DNA from 4 places in the Mammaliicoccus sp. D-M19 genome. Region 3 is predicted to be linked to each of the others. Evidence: predicted binding sites of a transcription regulator. Region 3 holds the regulator's gene; each other region holds the start of a gene.
What was found. The regulator Rex, encoded in region 3, represses fermentation and respiration genes when NADH is low (regulators of the CRP and FNR family bind a similar motif). The targets are predictions, from matches to a motif close to TTGTGAAATATTTCACAA.
Positions count from the first base shown of each region.

Region 1: LQ675_RS01710 (cytochrome ubiquinol oxidase subunit I) is a predicted target of Rex. The motif match lies at 1,491-1,508, and genes of this name have one in related genera.
Region 2: LQ675_RS08970 (nitrate/nitrite transporter) is a predicted target of Rex. The motif match lies at 1,553-1,570, and genes of this name have one in related genera.
Region 4: LQ675_RS09005 (nitrate reductase subunit alpha) is a predicted target of Rex. The motif match lies at 773-790, and genes of this name have one in related genera.

Region 1 is NZ_JAJNHW010000001.1:321,143-325,757, reverse strand. It holds gene ptsP (phosphoenolpyruvate--protein phosphotransferase) at 1-320, shown strand, start outside; gene LQ675_RS01720 (metallophosphoesterase) at 400-1,161, opposite strand; gene LQ675_RS01715 (glutaredoxin family protein) at 1,161-1,391, opposite strand; gene LQ675_RS01710 (cytochrome ubiquinol oxidase subunit I) at 1,577-2,923, shown strand; gene LQ675_RS01705 (cytochrome d ubiquinol oxidase subunit II) at 2,923-3,939, shown strand; gene LQ675_RS01700 (potassium channel family protein) at 3,967-4,615, shown strand, end outside.
Region 2 is NZ_JAJNHW010000003.1:155,925-160,539, reverse strand. It holds gene LQ675_RS08980 (sensor histidine kinase) at 1-754, shown strand, start outside; gene nreC (nitrate respiration regulation response regulator NreC) at 771-1,424, shown strand; gene LQ675_RS08970 (nitrate/nitrite transporter) at 1,631-2,791, shown strand; gene LQ675_RS08965 (ThiF family adenylyltransferase) at 2,914-3,915, shown strand; gene LQ675_RS08960 (MogA/MoaB family molybdenum cofactor biosynthesis protein) at 3,927-4,427, shown strand; gene moaC (cyclic pyranopterin monophosphate synthase MoaC) at 4,428-4,615, opposite strand, start outside.
Region 3 is NZ_JAJNHW010000006.1:122,203-126,817, forward strand. It holds gene LQ675_RS11735 (YeeE/YedE family protein) at 1-173, opposite strand, end outside; gene tatC (twin-arginine translocase subunit TatC) at 299-1,078, opposite strand; gene LQ675_RS11745 (twin-arginine translocase TatA/TatE family subunit) at 1,153-1,377, opposite strand; gene LQ675_RS11750 (redox-sensing transcriptional repressor Rex) at 1,389-2,021, opposite strand; gene abc-f (ribosomal protection-like ABC-F family protein) at 2,184-4,106, shown strand; gene LQ675_RS11760 (hypothetical protein) at 4,610-4,615, shown strand, end outside.
Region 4 is NZ_JAJNHW010000003.1:167,017-171,631, forward strand. It holds gene LQ675_RS09005 (nitrate reductase subunit alpha) at 1-730, opposite strand, end outside; gene LQ675_RS09010 (ATP-binding cassette domain-containing protein) at 931-1,530, opposite strand; gene modB (molybdate ABC transporter permease subunit) at 1,537-2,205, opposite strand; gene modA (molybdate ABC transporter substrate-binding protein) at 2,217-2,984, opposite strand; gene LQ675_RS09025 (FdhF/YdeP family oxidoreductase) at 3,146-4,615, opposite strand, start outside.

The sequences.
Region 1 (4,615 bases), on a different contig from region 3:
ACCGTATGTCTGAGCGTGTTTCTTACTTATACCAACCATATAACCCTGCAATTCTTCGCTTAGTTAAGCAAGTAATTGAAGCTTCTCATAAAGAAGGTAAATGGACTGGTATGTGTGGAGAAATGGCTGGAGACAATACAGCAATTCCATTATTACTTGGATTAGGTTTAGATGAATTCTCTATGAGTGCGACAAGTATTCTAAAAGCTAGAAAACAAATCAAACAATTAGATCAAAAAGAAATGAAAGAATTAGCGAACAAAGCAATTAACTGTGCAACAGAAGAAGAAGTTGTAGAACTCGTTAATCAAATTCTTTAAAATTAAAAAACAGAGCGATTATCTCTTAACTTTAAGTGATAATCGCTCTGTTTTTATATGTTATGCTTTCTTTCAGACATTAATGAGATTTCAAGGTGAATATCGCAATTTCAGGTGAGCAAAAAATTCTAATAGGAAGTCTTGTCATGCCTATACCTTGATTAACGTAAAGAAATTGTCTAGTTCTAATTTGATACAAACCTTGTTTATATACTTTTCCATAAGTTGGTGTATAAATAGCGCCAATCTTAGGAAGTCGAACTTGACCACCATGAGTATGTCCAGAAAGTACTAAATGGATGTTTGGATCTAATAATTTAACTTTATCTGGTTCATGTACGAGTCCGATTCGAAAGTTTATATGACAATTTGGTACTTGGAATGAACTGCTAAAATTAGGCAGACCAAAACATAAATCGTCAATGCCATTAATCTGAATATTACCGTCAGGTGTGTTTACGACGTAAGAACTGTTTAACAAGACTTCAAAACCGGATTTATTCATGATATCTAATACTGTATGAATGCCGTTTGAACCGTAATCATGGTTGCCTGGAACAAAAAACTTTCCATATTTTGATTGAACTGTACGAAATAAAGGTATAACTAGATAAGGGTCAAAAGAAATTTGAGCAATATCATCAAAACAATCACCTGTGAAACAAACAATATCTGCTTCTTGCTTATTGATAAGACGTACAAGTTGATATAAATTTTCTAAATTAGAATAATAACCTAAATGCAAATCTGTTATATGAATAAGTTTCAGATTTGATTTTAGGTTTGTATCAATAGAATGTTTGGTGATTTTAATTTTAGAACTTGGAAATTGAATCTTCATTAATGAATGCCCAATGCTTTATTAAAAGATTCTATATCAACTTGATAAAAAACTTTTCCATTAATGAGAACAGTAGGTGTTGAAAAACTGTCTAGATCGATAAGTTCATTTTTAAACTGTTTGTTTTTTATATTTTTTTCTGTAAATGGAATTTCTTTTTCAGTAAAATATTGTTTTACAAATTGGCAAGGGGGACATTGGTCTTGAGTATAAATTGTAACTTCACTCATAGCTTTCACCTCAACTTTATATAGACATATTATAAATGATTTTTTAAAGCGTTCAACGATTAAGTCCTATTTTGCCATTAATTTGTCATTACTTTGTAAATGTTAAACATTTCACAAATGATTAAAGTGTTGTATAATAAGATTAAATTGTGATGTATATCACAAACGTTGAATGGAGGAATATTATGGATGCAGTAGTTATAAGTCGTTTACTAACTGCTATGACATTGGGGTTCCATATCATTTTTGCAACAATTGGTGTGGGTATCCCATTAATGTTTGCAATTGCTGAATTCATAGGTATTAAGAACAATAATCCTATGTATATTGCGATGGCAAAACGTTGGTCTAAAGGTTATACGATTACTGTAGCGGTCGGAGTAGTTACGGGAACAATTATTGGTCTACAATTATCATTATTGTGGCCATCATTTATGCAATTAGGTGGTCAAGTTATTGCACTACCATTATTTATGGAAACATTCGCCTTTTTCTTTGAGGCTATTTTCTTAAGTATTTATTTATATACGTGGGATAGATTCAAAGGTAAATGGACGCACTTTTTAATTACGTTACCAGTCATTATTGGTGGTACATTTTCAGCGTTCTTTATAACATCTGTGAATTCTTTCATGAATACGCCAAATGGATTCGATTTTATCAATGGAAAATTGATGAATATTGATCCAGTTGCAGCGATGTTTAATGCATCATTCGGTATTAGATCATTTCACGTTGTATCGACTGCGTTTATGACAGCTGCATTTATTTTAGCAAGTATAGCAGCATATCGTTTAATTAAGAATAAATTTATAGACGATAAAGAATATCATAAAAAAGCACTCAAACTTACGATGACAGTCGGTTTAATTGCGAGTTTACTTGCGATGTTAGCAGGAGATTTATCAGCTAAGTTCTTACATCAAGAACAACCTGAAAAATTAGCAGCTATGGAATGGCATTTTGAAAGTGAATCAAAAGCAGACCTTGTATTATTTGGGGTAGTAGATGAAGATAAACAAGAAGTAAAAGGTGCTATTAAAATACCTGGCGCTTTAAGTTTCTTATCTGATAGTAATTTTAATACTGAAGTTAAAGGATTAAACGAATTTAAGAGTGATGAAACACCACCACTTATCATTCACTATTTCTTTGATTTGATGGTATTCTTTGGTGTTTATTGTTTTGTCGTTTCAGCTTTATTTATTGTATTAAAATGGGTGAAAAAATGGTCACAATATAGTAAACCAATCTTATATTTAGCAGTATTAACCGGACCACTTGCAATGCTTGCAATTGAATTTGGTTGGTTCTTAGCCGAGATGGGTAGACAACCTTGGATATTAAGAGGTTACTTAAAAGTTGCACAAGCTGCAACAAATGCTGACGGACTAGCACTCGTATTCATTGCATTTGCAATACTTTATTTAGTTCTTGGTATTTCATCAAGTTATGTACTTATTAGAATGTTTAGTCACAGTAAAGCGACTGATGATGTAAACAAAATAATAGACAGAAAGGGTGAAGTATAATGGATTATCAACATATAGGTATTACAGTGCTTTGGCTCTTTCTGTTTGGTTACATTATTATTGGTGCGATTGACTTTGGTGCAGGATTCTTCGCATTTCACGCGAAATTAACGAAACAGGATCATATTATCAATAACTTAATTTCTAGATATTTAAACCCTGTTTGGGAAGTAACAAACGTATTCTTCGTATTCTTTTTTGTAGGAATAGTTGGATTCTTTCCAGATTCTGCTTATTATTTCGGGTCAACATTATTAATACCTGGAAGTATTGCATTAATTCTACTGACCATTCGTGGTAGTTTTTATGCATTTGAAAACTATGGACAAGATAGTAAGTTATCGTGGTTATTCTTATATGGTGGAACAGGTTTATTGATTCCAGCATCATTATCAACAATTTTAACAATTGCTGAAGGTGGCTATATAAAAGAAACAAGTGATGGTGTTCACCTACAATGGGTTGATTTATTATTAAGTCCATATGCATGGGCAGTCGTATTTTTAGCAATTATTTCTGTGTTATATATTTCATCAGGATTTTTAACATTTTATGCAAACAAAGCTAAAGATTCTGAAGCATATCATTTATTGAGACAGTGGTTCCTTATATGGGCAATTCCAATGATCATCATTTGTCAGTTCGTTTTTTTATCTTTAAGACAACATAATGAAACGCATTTTAATAATGCAGTCGGCAGTTATTGGTGGTTATTCGGTTTAAGTATTATATTCTTTCTCATTGCTGTTGGATTAATATACTTTAAAAAAGCACATGGTGTTGCTTTTATTATGATATTATTACAATTCGGTACAGCGTTCTTTGGATATGGTGTAAGTAAATTACCATATATATTAGATCCGTTTATTAATATTGATAAAGCAGTTGTGAACGATCAAATGGCATTAATGCTTGTAATCGTATTTATTTTAGGTTTACTTTTACTCGTGCCATCGCTTATATTATTATTAAGATTATTTATCTTTGATGCTGATTACGTTAAAGGTAAAAAATAAGATTATTAAAAAGTATGGAGGCATATCATGAGTAGGGAGTATGTAGTTATAGGTTTAGGCCGATTTGGCGGAAGTATTGTAAGAGAGCTCAATGCTTTAGATATGGATGTAATGGCCATTGATGCAGATGAAGCAAGAGTGAATGAGTTCAGTGATATCGCCACACATGCGGTGATTGCAGATACAACAGATGAAGCGGTCATGAAAAGTTTAGGTATACGTAATTTCGATCATGTAATTGTTGCAATAGGTGAGAATATACAAGCGAGTACATTAACAACCTTAATTCTTAAAGAATTAGGTGTTAAAAAAGTTACCGCTAAAGCTCAAAACGATTATCACGCTAAAATTCTCAATAAAATAGGTGCGGATACTGTTGTCCATCCAGAAAGAGATATGGGTCGTCGTATCGCACATAATGTTGCTAGCGCATCTGTACTAGACTACTTAGAACTCTCTGATGAGTATTCAATTGTAGAAATTAAAGCAGGGGAAAGACTTGCTGGTAGTTCTATATTAGAATTGGATGTACGTGCAAATTACGGTATAAATATCATTGCTGTTAAAAGAGGTAAAGATATCATCGTAGCACCAGATCCAAATGAAAATATTGAATTTCATGATATATTAATCGTGATAGGTCATGACAATGATTTAAATAGATTTGAGAAGAAAC
Region 2 (4,615 bases), on a different contig from region 3:
TAGCGGGACTGTTGAACCTTTTACAGCGACTTATCAAACGATTAGTCAAGAAGACGATGTTAAAGTGTATACATTACAAAATGTATCACCACAAATTGAAAGACAACAGAAATTACATCAGCAAACGATGATCCAAAAAACAATATCCGCACAAGAAAACGAGCGTAAAAGAATTTCTAGAGAATTACACGATGGTGTTGTTCAAGAATTGCTTAATGTCAGTGTTGAACTTAGATTATTGAAATATCAGAATGATATTGACGAATTGAAGCAACAATCTCAACATATTGAAACGTTAATGTCTCGATTAATCGATGATATTAGAAACTTATCTTTAGAACTAAGACCTTCATCATTAGATGATCTTGGATTAGACGCAGCATTCAAGTCATATTTTAAACAGCTTGAGAAAAATTTCGGTTTCCATGTTCACTATCATTATGATTCGTCTATTAAACGTTTTAATACGGAAATAGAAACGGTCGTATATAGAATTGTACAAGAAGCAGTGTTTAATGCATTAAAGTATGCTAATGTGGATAGTGTTGATGTACATATGTCTTGTGATGGAAATGAAATAGAAGTTGAAATTGCTGACCAAGGGAATGGATTTGTATTAGGTAGTCAGCCAAAAGGTTCAGGACTAGGTATATATGGTATGAAAGAACGAGCTGAAATCGTTGGCGGTAAAATCAATATCGAAAGTAAACTTAAAAAAGGTACAAATATTAAATTGAATGTACCAATAGCATAAATGGTGGGTGGTATATATGAACATCGTAATAGCAGATGATCATGCAGTGGTGAGAACAGGCTTTTCAATGATTTTAAATTATCAAGAAGACATGGAAGTTGTTGCGACAGCTGCAGATGGTATAGAAGCATATCAAATGGTTGCAAAATATTCACCAGATGTATTGATCATGGATTTAAGTATGCCACCTGGTGAATCGGGATTAATCGCAACTGGTAAAATATCAGATGACTTTAAGCAAACTAAAATATTAATATTAACAATGTATGATGATGAAGAATATTTATTTCATGTACTAAGAAGTGGTGCTAAAGGATATATCTTGAAAAATGCACCAGATGAAGAATTAATACATGCTGTAAGAACGATATATAGAGGTGATATGTATATTGATTCTAAAGTTACAAGTTCTCTTGTAAATGAACTTTTTAATCATCAAGATAACAGTGATCAAAGTACTTCTGATCCATTTAAAATATTATCTCAAAGAGAACTAGAAATCTTACCTTTAATTGCAAAGGGCTATGGTAATAAAGAAATCGCGGAGAAATTATTTGTTTCTGTCAAAACGATTGAAGCACATAAAGCGAGAATTATGGATAAACTTGGTTTAAAATCGCGCCCAGAATTAGTTGAATATGCTATGAAGAAAAAATTATTGGACTTCTAAAATGAAATTGACCTGATAAATTTTTGGCTCAAAAGCCTCAATTTATCAGGTCTTTTTATGTTTTTTTAGTGTATTGAATTTATAAATGAATATAGGGATTTTCCATGTTTCAATAAGGGGATATCCTTATGTGCACTTTTTCACAAATGACCTACAATAATATTGGAAAGATTATACATAAAGATTAATTTCGAAGGGTGAAAAACATGAGAAATAACTTAGGAAAAGTTCAACTACCACTCCAAACCTTTAGTTTAATGGCAGGATTTATGGTTTGGAGTATACTCGCACCTTTAATGCCTTATATTACACAAGATATAAGTGTTGAAGAAGGTCAGAAAGCTATTATTTTAGCAATCCCCGTTATTTTAGGATCAATATTAAGAATACCGATTGGCTATTATACGAACTTGTTAGGTTCTAGATTGGTATTTTTAGTGAGTTTTATTATTTTATTGTTTCCAGTATTTTATTTAAGTCAAGCACATTCAACTACAGGATTGATGGTTGCAGGATTCTTTATTGGTCTTGGTGGTGCAATCTTTTCAGTAGGTGTTACATCTATTCCTAAATATTTTCCAAAAGAAAAACATGGTTTTGCGAATGGTATTTATGGAATGGGTAATTTAGGGACAGCCGTATCATCATTTTTAGCGCCTCCAATAGCAGGCATTATCGGATGGCAACATACTGTTCAACTTTATTTAATCGTATTACTTATCTTCGCAGTATTAATGTTTATCTTTGGAGATAAGGAAGAACATAAAGTCAAAATTCCAATGATTTCACAAACGAAACAAGTTATCAATAACTATAAACTTTACTATTTTAGTTTCTGGTATTTTATTACGTTTGGTGCATTTGTTGCATTTGGTTTGTTCTTGCCAAACTTTTTAGTGAGTCATTTTGAAATTGATAAAGTAGATGCTGGTATTAGAACAGGTATCTTTATTGCAATCGCAACATTACTTAGACCAATAGGTGGTATGTTAGGAGATAAATTTAATGCTTTAAACGTATTGAAAGTATTTTTTATCGGTTTAATAGCAGGTGCAATCGTACTTTCAATATCACATCATCTCATCTTGTTTACAATTGGATGTTTGACGGTAAGTGTTTGTGCAGGTATTGGTAATGGACTTGTATTTAAACTTGTACCAACATACTTCACAAAAGAAGCGGGTGTTGTAAACGGAATTGTATCTATGATGGGTGGACTCGGAGGCTTTTTCCCACCATTAATTATAACGTTAGTAACGAGTTTGACTGGTTCAAATCATTTAGCATTCTTTATGCTTGCTATATTTGGTGTGATTGCACTTATCACAATGATGCATATGACTAAAATAGAAAGAAAGTATCTATAGTTGTTTGTCTTTAAAAATTAAGAAGGCTGGGACAATGTATTGTCTCAGCCTTACAATTAATTGAGGATAAAAGCGTTTAACTTTATAATAGAGTTAAAGAGATTCGTGAAAGGTTGATATAAATGAACGAACGTTATTCTCGTCAAATTTTATTCGATAAAATTGGAGAACAAGGTCAAGAAAGAATTGAACAAGCGAGTGTCACAATTGTAGGCATGGGTGCACTTGGTACGCATGTTGCTGAACAGTTGACTAGGTCGGGGATACAGAGACTCAATATTATTGATCGAGATTATGTTGAATCGTCAAACTTACAAAGACAAACATTATTTATAGAGAATGATATTAAAGAAATGCTACCTAAAGTTGTAGCTGCAGAAAGACATTTAATGAAAATTCGTGAAGATATTACAATAAAATCTTATATTGCGCAATGTGATGCAAAGTTATTACATGAAGTAGCGCGTTATTCAAACATTATTATTGATGCGACAGATAATTTTAATACGAGACAAATTATTAATGATTTTGCGTACAAGATGAATATTCCGTGGATATATGGCGCATGCTTAGAATCTACTTATGTTCAAGCGACTTTTGTGCCTAAAGAAACACCTTGCTTGAACTGTGTATTACCACAATTGCCAGTGATTAACCGAACTTGTGACACAGTAGGCGTGATAAATCCAGCAGTAACAATGGCAGCAAGTTTACAAGTTGCAGATGCACTTAAAATATTGGCTGGTTATTCATTTACACCTAAAATTACGTACGGTGACGTTTGGTTCGGTGAACATCAATCATTTGGATTTGAACAAATGAAACAAGACTATTGTGAGACTTGTGGAGCAGAACCAACTTATTCAAAATTATCAAATTCAGACAAACAACTAACTGAATTATGTGGTCGTCATACTGTTCAATATATAAACGAGAAGCTTAATCGACCAGCTATTGAAAAGTTTGTTGCTCAAAATGGATTATTGCATCGTTCTAATGCGTATATGATTCAGTATTTATACGATGACCATCGTGTCGTAGCATTTAATAATGGTAGGTTATTAATTCATGATTTGGATTCTGTAGAAGAAGGCAGACAGTTTGTTGAGAATATGTTTGGATAGGAGTTAAATCGATGAGTGTAGTTAATAGAATAGATCGTCTTATAAATGTGGCAGTTTTAACCGTAAGTGATACGAGAAAGAAAGAAACAGATAAAGGTGGACAACTTGTTCAACAATATTTGAAAGATCTCAATGTTGAAATTAAAGAAGGCCATTACCAAATTGTTAAAGATGATGTCACTGAAATTCAAACACAAGTAAATGAGTGGCTTAATAATGATGTTGACGCCATTATTACAACTGGCGGTACAGGTATTAGTCAAAGAGATGTTACGATCGAGGCGATTAAGCCTTTACTAGATAAAGAAATTGAAGGATTCGGTGAGATATTTAGATATTTAAGTTATACAGAAGATGTAGGTACGAGAGCGATACTTTCTAGAGCAATTGCAGGTACAGTAGGGCATCAAGTTATTATTTCAATACCGGGTTCTACAGGTGCAGTTAAATTAGCAATGGAAAAGCTCATAACTAAAGAATTGAATCATTTAGTACATGAGCTTAATAAATAACTATTGGCGTTTGAAGTCGCCATTTTTGCCACCAGTCTTATAAGATAAATATGTTTCACCAATAACCATGCCTTTATCAACGGCTTTACACATATCATATATTGTTAAAGCTGTAACACTTGCAGCAGTTAAAGCTTCCATTTCTACACCCGTTTGACCTTTCGTCTTAACGGTTGCTGAAATGTTGA
Region 3 (4,615 bases):
GTAAATAATCCAATGCTTTGAATAGAGATCGCGATTAATAAAGCATAAAACATTTTATTATTTTTCTGTACATACATATCTCTAAACCCGCCTGTTAAACAAAAACGTGTTCTTTGCATAACAAAGCCAAGTAATATTCCGACTATAAGGCCACTTATAATCATCCAAACCATATAAACAACTCCTTATTCCTATTACAATGATAGGAATAATAATATATCATATACAACACATATTCAAGTTAACATTTGATTACAAATATCAGACAATTCAATAAAAAAACAGCTATAGCATTAAGCTACAGCTGCTCTTTATCCTCTTGATCCATCCCCAGTTCTTCTTCCATTAATTTTTGCTCTGCTTTTAAATATTTTTTATAGCCTATTTTTGAAATAATAATGCTGATTTCATAAAGTAAAATCATTGGTAATGTAAACAACATATGTGTCATAAAGTCAGGTGGTGCGATTAACGCAGCCACAACAAGTAAAATAAAATACGCATATTTTCTATTTTTCTTTAAAAACATCGGTGTAACGATACCTAATCGCGTTAAAAATAGTAATAAAATTGGTAATTGAAAGACAAAACCGAATGGTATTGTAAATTTAAACATTTCACTAAAGTATTCTTTAATCCCGATTGTTTGCTTGATCCCCATATCATCAGCTAATCCCATTGTGAACGAAATTAAATACGGAAAAATCACAAAGTATGAGAATAATAAACCACCTACAAATAAAATCAAACTAAATGGTATATAACTTAATGTCACTTTTTGTTCTTTCGGATGTAAACCTGGAGATATAAATGCCCATAATTCGTATAAAATTACAGGCGATACTATGATAAATGCAATCACAATTATCATTGTTATGTATATCGTTAATGGATCCGTTATTCTAAATGCATTGAGTTCTAATGTTTGTGTAAAATCATCATTTGTTATATAAAAAATAACTGGTTTAGCTACGAAAAAGCCAACGATGAGACCACCAACAAGGAAATATGCAATGATCATAATACGTCCACGAAGTTCTTCTAAGTGTTCGACAAATGTTAAATTGTCTTTATCCACCGTCTTACCTCCAATCTAAAAAAGATGTGGCAGGAAACCCGCCACATTCATGGGAACATCTGTTAAATAAAATTCTATTTAACTTCTTTATCTTTGCTATCTTCTGGAGTGCTTTTCTTCTCATCAAAGTTTGTCATGCCATCAGTCGCATCTTTAAATTCTTTTAAAGTTGAACCCATTGCTCTACCGAATTGTGGTAATTTCTTTGGTCCAAATATAATTAATGCAACTACCCCTATAAATAATAAACTGACTGGTCCTGAAATACCAAGTGTGTTAATAAACATTAAAGCTTCCATTTGATACCCTCCTATTGATTCTTCATAAAGAAGATTAAAGATTGTAATTCAATTCCTAAATCTATATGATGAACCTGCACTTTCTCAGGTACATTAATTCTTTGAGGTGTAAAATTCAAAATACCAGTAATACCCGAAGATGTTATACGATCCGCAACTTTTTGAGCTGCTTGTTGTGGTACTGTTAATATTACAACTTGTATACCTACTTCTTCAACTACCTTTTCAAAATCATCCATACTATCCACAGTTAATTTACCAACCATACTTCCAATGATATCTTCTGATTGATCAAAAGCAGCTACTATTTGCATTCTATCATTTACAGTAAAGTTATAATTCACAAGTGCAGTACCTAAATTACCAACACCAACGATTGCGACTTTAGTCATATCATCTTGTTCAAGCGTTGTTCTAAAAAATTTAAGTAAATAACTAATATTGTAACCATAACCTTTTTTACCTAATTCACCAAAATACGAAAAATCTCGACGAATGGTAGCTGAATCAATTTTAAGTCCTTCACTTAATTCTTTCGATGAAACACGATCTACGCCAGAATTATGCAATGTGCTAACAAATCTATAATAAAGAGGCAAACGTTTCAAAGTTGCTTTAGGGATCTTCACATCATTCTTTGCCAAAATCCTCACCTTTTCCAATATAAAATAATGTGATTGCGTTCACATCTAATGGCTTAATTATAACAAACTTCACGTAAAATAACTATATAAATATTGTATGTGATTTACATACAATTATCACTCGTTTTCATGTAAAATAATAACTAATAGAGAGGTGTAAACATGATACTTTTACAAATAAATAAATTAGAGAAATCTTATGATGGAGAAGTTATATTCTCTGATGTAGATTTCGAAGTAAAAACCGGTGAAAGAATCGCTATTGTCGGTAGAAATGGCGCGGGAAAAACAACATTAATGAAAATCATTGCTGGTGTTGAATCATATGATGAAGGAAATATTTCTAAAGGTAAACAGGTTACGATGGGATACCTTACTCAACAAATGACATTAGATTCTAATGACACTGTTATGAATGAAATGAAAAAACCATTTAAAGACGTTATCAATATTGAAGATAAAATGAAAACTTTAACAGATTGGTTAAGTATTCATGCTGATGAGTATGACCAAGATATATATAAAGAAAAATTGTCACAATACGAAGCGTTATCTAATCAATATGAATTAATGGATGGCTATAATTACGAAAGCAAAATTAAGACCGTATTAACAGGTTTAGACTTTAAAGAATCTGACTTTGATAGACAAATTCAATCATTTAGCGGCGGCCAAAAAACAAGATTATCTATGGCTCAAATGTTATTAAGTGAACCTGATTTACTGTTACTCGATGAACCTACGAACCATTTAGATATGGAAACAACTGAATGGCTAGAAAATTATTTAACTCACTTTAAAGGTGCAATTGTTATCATCAGTCACGACAGATACTTCTTAGATAAAATAGTCAATCAAGTATATGATGTCGCTTTAGGTTCTGTTAAAAAGTATGTCGGTAATTATAGTAAATTCTTAAAAGAACGAGATGCACATTACGAAAAAGTCATGGCTGAATATGAAAGACAACAAAGTGAAATTAAAAAGTTAGAAACATTTGTCGAAAAAAATATTACACGTGCTTCAACAAGCGGCATGGCAAAAAGTCGTCGTAAAGTATTAGAAAGAATGGAAAGAATCGAAAAGCCGAGACTTGATGCTAAAAGTGCACAAATAAATTTTGAAATAACTAGAGCTACTGGTGAAGATGTACTTAAAGTTCAAAATTTGGATATTGGTTATTCTAAAAGCATTACACCAACTATCAACTTAGAAGTTAAACGACATGATCGAATTGCGATAATTGGTCCAAATGGTATTGGTAAATCTACGTTGATTAAAACAATAGCTCAAAAAATACCTGCTTTAGGCGGTAATATTGTTTATGGTTCTAATATTCAAATTGGTTATTACGACCAAAAACAAGCAGAATTCACTTCTAATATGACAATCTTAGACTATGTTTGGAATCAATATGCACATATGCCTGAGAAAGATATAAGAACAATTTTAGGTAGATTTTTATTTACTCAAGAAGAAGTAAAAAAAGTCATTAATGATTTATCTGGTGGAGAAAAAGCCAGACTTCAACTCGCTTTACTCATGTTAGAAAAAAACAATGTACTCATATTAGATGAACCTACCAACCACTTAGATATCGATTCTAAAGAAATGTTGGAACAAGCTTTGCAAAATTTTGAAGGTACACTACTCTTTGTATCACATGACCGTTATTTTATTAACGAACTAGCAAATAATATTTTCCACATCACACAAAATGGAAATGAATTATTTAGAGGCGATTACCAATATTATTTAGAAAAACTTGAACAACGTGAAGCTATTAGTCGTTATGAACAAGAAGACATCAAATCTACTGAAACGCCTAAAGACGATCAATATTACGCAAATCAAAAGCAACTAAAAAAGGAAAAACGTAAACTTGAAAGACAGTTAGAAGAAATTGAAAATAATATTTCCACATATGAAGAACAAATCTCTGGCTATGAGCATCAACTTACGTTACCAGAGATATTTAATGATATTGAAAAAAGCAATGAAATCAATAACTTACGAGTTGAAGCAGAACGTTTGCTCGAAGAAAACATGGAAAAATGGGAAAAACTTGAAAGTAAGTTAAATTAACAAAAAGCGACTGAGGTAAATTTTACACCTCAGTCGTTTTTTCTGTAATAATTAAACACATCTTTATACACATCAAAAAGTCTTATTTTTCAAGTAATCCACAAAGTTATCCTAGTTATACACAGGTAAAATGTAAAAAATCAATCTAAACCAAGTAACTTATCCACAATTATTTATAAACTTATACTAATGTTATCCACAAAATGTGGTTAACTTGTGCACAAGTACAAATGTTCTGTATTGACTTTATGATAAATACGTGACCTTCATGTATTTTTTGTAAATATTTTAAATTCAAAATGTTGAAATGACTAAAATATTAATATATTTATCAATTAGGCTAGATTTAATATTCAATTCGTCTTATAATTTACATAACCAATTTTCTTGTTTTAAAAACTTTAGTTATAAATACTACTTTTATTTTGAAGTTAATAATGTGCTTAGAGTTAAATTTCATTGATTAATTGGTCTTGTGTATGCTACAGAAGGGATGATGATTTATGAAA
Region 4 (4,615 bases), on a different contig from region 3:
CGTTATACCAATCACTTGATTCAGGTACATCCGTTTGTTCACCCCATATTTGTGGTGAAGCAGGTGGTAAGTCAGCATACCAATCATAAAAACTAAGCATTTCCCCACCTAATAACGATATAAAACGCGCACCTGAAGCATAGCTAATCATGGACATAGCCGGTATAGGTGTAAATCCAGCAATTCTGTCTGGACCATATTTTTTCACAGTATATATAATTTGTGCTGTGATGAGTTGTGTAACATCTCTCCAATTTACGCGAACATGTCCACCTTTACCGCGTGCACTTTTATAAATTTCAGCTTTCTGTTCATCTTCAACAATGGATGCCCAAGCGACAACAGGATCTCCGTATTCACTTAAAGCAGCTTTCCAAAGTTTCCACAACTTACCTCTAACGTAAGGGAATTTCACACGTAATGGACTATATTCATACCATGAAAAAGAAGCACCACGCGGACATCCTCTAGGTTCAAATTCAGGCATATCAGGTCCACAAGAAGGATAATCAATTTGTTGATTTTCCCATGTAATCACACCATTTTTCACGAACACTTTCCATGAACAAGAGCCTGTACAGTTTACACCATGAGTCGTTCTGACAACTTTATCGTGACTCCATCTTTCTCTGTACATTTTCTCCCATTCTCTACTTTTTTCTTCTAAGATAGACCAATTTCCATTAAATTTTTCGGTTGGCTTAAAGAATTTCAAACCTAACTTAGACATAGTTAGAACCTCCTATTATTTGCCCTTAATTATCTATATCAATTGTAATTTTTTTCACAATGTTTATGTATTAGGGGATTACCTATACAACATGACGAATTCCCTACATTCCTTTATTTGCGCAAAAAAGCCTCAAACAAAGTGTTGATCTTTGTTTGAGGCTTCGGACATATTATTTATTTTCACCTTACAATTAACTGTTAATTAATTTCGATAACTTCATCTGCTAAAATTTGAACTTCTTTTTTAGAATGGGACACAAGTATGATCGGTATTTGCCAAGTCTTGAAAATGGACTTTACTAATGCCATACCTTCGTCTTTTGTTTCATCATCTAAACTTGAAAATGGTTCATCTAATAGTAATAAGTTAGGTTTGACACTTAATACTCTACATAATGCAACTCTTTGTGACTCTCCACCAGATAAAGTAGATGGATATTGATTTAAACAATTTTCTATACGTAAATGTTTAATCAATTGCTCTGTCTCTTTATTAGGCTCAATCATATAATGAATATTTTCATGAACTATCTTATGTGGAAAAAGTTGATAATCTTGAAACAGATAGCCAATATTTCTATCTTGCACTTTAATCACATGCTTTTGATCACTGAGCACTTTTTGATTAATTTCTATTCTGCAAGTTTCCGCTTCTGTAAGTCCTGCAATAATGTTCAATAATGTAGATTTACCTATACCTGATCGTCCAACTATCGCATAAATTTTCGGAGTATCAGATTGGATATTTAATGATATCGTTCTGTCTTTGATTAACTTTTTAATTGATATATCAATCATCCATATCTACTCCCATTTATGATTCTTTTGATTTAATATATTAAGTGAGCTAATCACACAAACTGCAAATGCGATAAGTACAATAACCCATAACCATGCTTTGTATTCCTCACCAGCTTGCACTAAGAAATAAATTTCTAATGGCAATGTGTTCGTTAAACCAGGAATATAGCCAGCAATCATGAGCGTTGCACCAAATTCTCCTAACCCTCTAGCAAAACTCATTACTACACCAGAGAAAATGGATTGTTTTGATAACGGTAAAATAATCGTTCTAAAAATTTTCCCTTCACTAGCGCCCATCGTTCTTGCTGAGTTTAGCATCTTTGGATTAATAGATTGAAATCCATTCATTACATGTTGGTACATAAGCGGTAAACTTACAATAATCGCTGCAATCACCGCACCTACCCACGTAAAAATCACATTGATATGCAATACATCAGATAAAAATTGTCCAAAAAATTTATTTTTACCAAATACAATAAGGAGTATAAAACCCATAACTGTCGGTGGTAATACAATTGGAAGCATAATGATGCTTTCGATTACAGGCTTTAATTTACCTTTATAATTGAGCATCAGCTTTGCCAGAATAATACCTAGGATACAAACAATGATTGTACTGATAATTGTTACTTTAATTGATATCCATAGTGGTGTTAAGTCTGGCATAGCGTTATCTCCTATCCTTCAAAGTGATATTCTTTAAGAATTTCTTTTGCTTCTTTTGATTTTAAGAATTCAAACCATTCTTTAGCTTCTTTCTTGTCAGTAACAAGACCAGCTCTATAAGTAATTGGATGATCTAAAGGTGCATCTGCTAATTTAACGACGTTATCGACTTTTTTATCTTTACCTTTATACATATCTGTTGCGTATACAAATCCTGCTTCTGCATTTTCTTTTTGAACATAGTTTAATACTTGTTTAACATCTTTTGCGAAAACAAATGTACTTGTCATGCCGTTATATAGATCTTCTTTTTTCAAATACTCTACAGCGTAGCGACCTGCTGGTACACTTTTTTCTTCACCAATTGCGACTTTGTTAGGCGCACTAACATCTTTAATATTTTTGATGCTAGAGTTTTCGTATTTAATGATAATTAATTTATTTTTAGCGTAATCATAAACTTCTTTAACTTTTTTACTATCTTGTAATTTATCAACATCAGAAGTGTTTGCAGACATTAATACGTCTACATCTGCACCAGCTTCTACTTGTTTACGTAAACTACCTGAACCACCATAATTGAATTTAATATTGGTATTCGGATGCTTCTTTTTAAATTCTTTTTCTAGAGCTTTAGAAACATCTGTCAAACTTGCTGCTGCTGATACTGTTAACGTCTTGCTTTCAGTTTCTTTTTTAGCTTTATCTTGGTTAGATTCTGTGCTACAACCAGCTAATACAAGTAACAAAGCAAAGACTAATGTTAAAAATCTTTTCATGACTTCTTTCCTTCCTTTTTAGATATGTACAAACTTAATTTACACCTTTATCTATACTATTGTAAGACTCTTATACATTTTTTCACAAATTATTCTTAAAGTATAGTGAAATATGTAATGATAGGGAATATCCTTATTTATTTGAGGATACTCCCTATCTATTATTGCATCGGTATTTCTTCTAAATCTTTAATCGGTTTTTCATAATAGTCTCTATCTTTTTTGGCGTTAAATCTGTCCGCTTTTTCTACTTTGACTGTAATGTTATAATCTGGAATCTTAGCGTATTTCTCGTATCTACCTCTAGGTAATAAATAGTTGCCTTCAGGGAAGTAGACTTCAATGTTTCCTTTTAAGATATCTACATATTTTGCGACACCTTGAAATACGCCGAAACCATTATGCAATACAACACCTTCCCCTTCAGCGATGCTTAATCTATCAGCATCTTCTTTATTCATTAATACATCATATCTTCCACCATGGTTAAAGGATTCATAATCACCATATACCATTGAGTTAAATTGTTTACCTCTTCTAGTCGTTAACATGAAATCATCAGGTTGTCTGTTTAAGTCTGGAATATCTACGCTAATTAAATGACCTTTACCATCTTCAGTTGGACAAATCCCATCTTCACATAACCAAGCGCCCCCCCACTGGAAGACGTCTCCTTGATTTCTTAAATGTTGGATACCATCATAATCTGGATTTGCTTTTGCAATCTCTTCTCTAATAGCTTGACCATCTTTAAAATCAATTAAATGTGCTTGTTCAGGTTTAACACGTTTAGCTAAATCAATATATATTTGCCATTCTGATCTTGCTTCTTTTATTCTATTTTGATTCCCTTCAATTACTGGTGAGTAGTAAACCATGCGTTCTGTTGAAGTAGACGTACCGCCACCATCTTGCTCATAACGTGTCTTCGAAGGTAATACAATAACGGTTTCTTTCGCATCAACTAAAGTAGATGTATTTAATATAATATCTTGATGTACTCTAAGTTCTAAGTTTTCTAAAGCTTTTTGTATAAATGTTGGGTCAGGCATTGTTTCTAAGAAATTCCCACCGGACATGTAATAACATTTAATTTTACGCTCATGATCATCTGGTAACATAATATTTTCCAACGTTACACCGACAGTATCACCTTGCCAATCCGCAATATCAAATCCCCATAACTTCTCAATACGCTTTTTATTTTCTCCATCAAATGCACCGCCTGGCAATACAAATGGATCACAGCCCATTTCTCCAGTACCTTGCACACTAGAATGTCCCCTGAACGGCATTAGACCACTGTGCTTTCTACCTAAGAAACCTCTTAATAAAGCTAAATTACATACTTGAGATATATTATCCGTCGCAAACTCATGCATCGTTAATCCTAGTGCCCAGGCAAATACAGCATTTTGGGCATTGGCAAGTTCAAGCGCTAATTTATAAATTTGATCTTTAGAAATACCACTTGATTGTTCAATGTCTTCCCACGACTGCTTCTCGACTGTTTCTTTAAGTTCTTCATAGTTCGTAACATGTTCCTCAACAAACTTATGGTTAATTGCAGAACCGTATGCCTGTTCTTCCATTTCAAACCAGTGTTTCATAATGCCGTGCATAAATGCAAT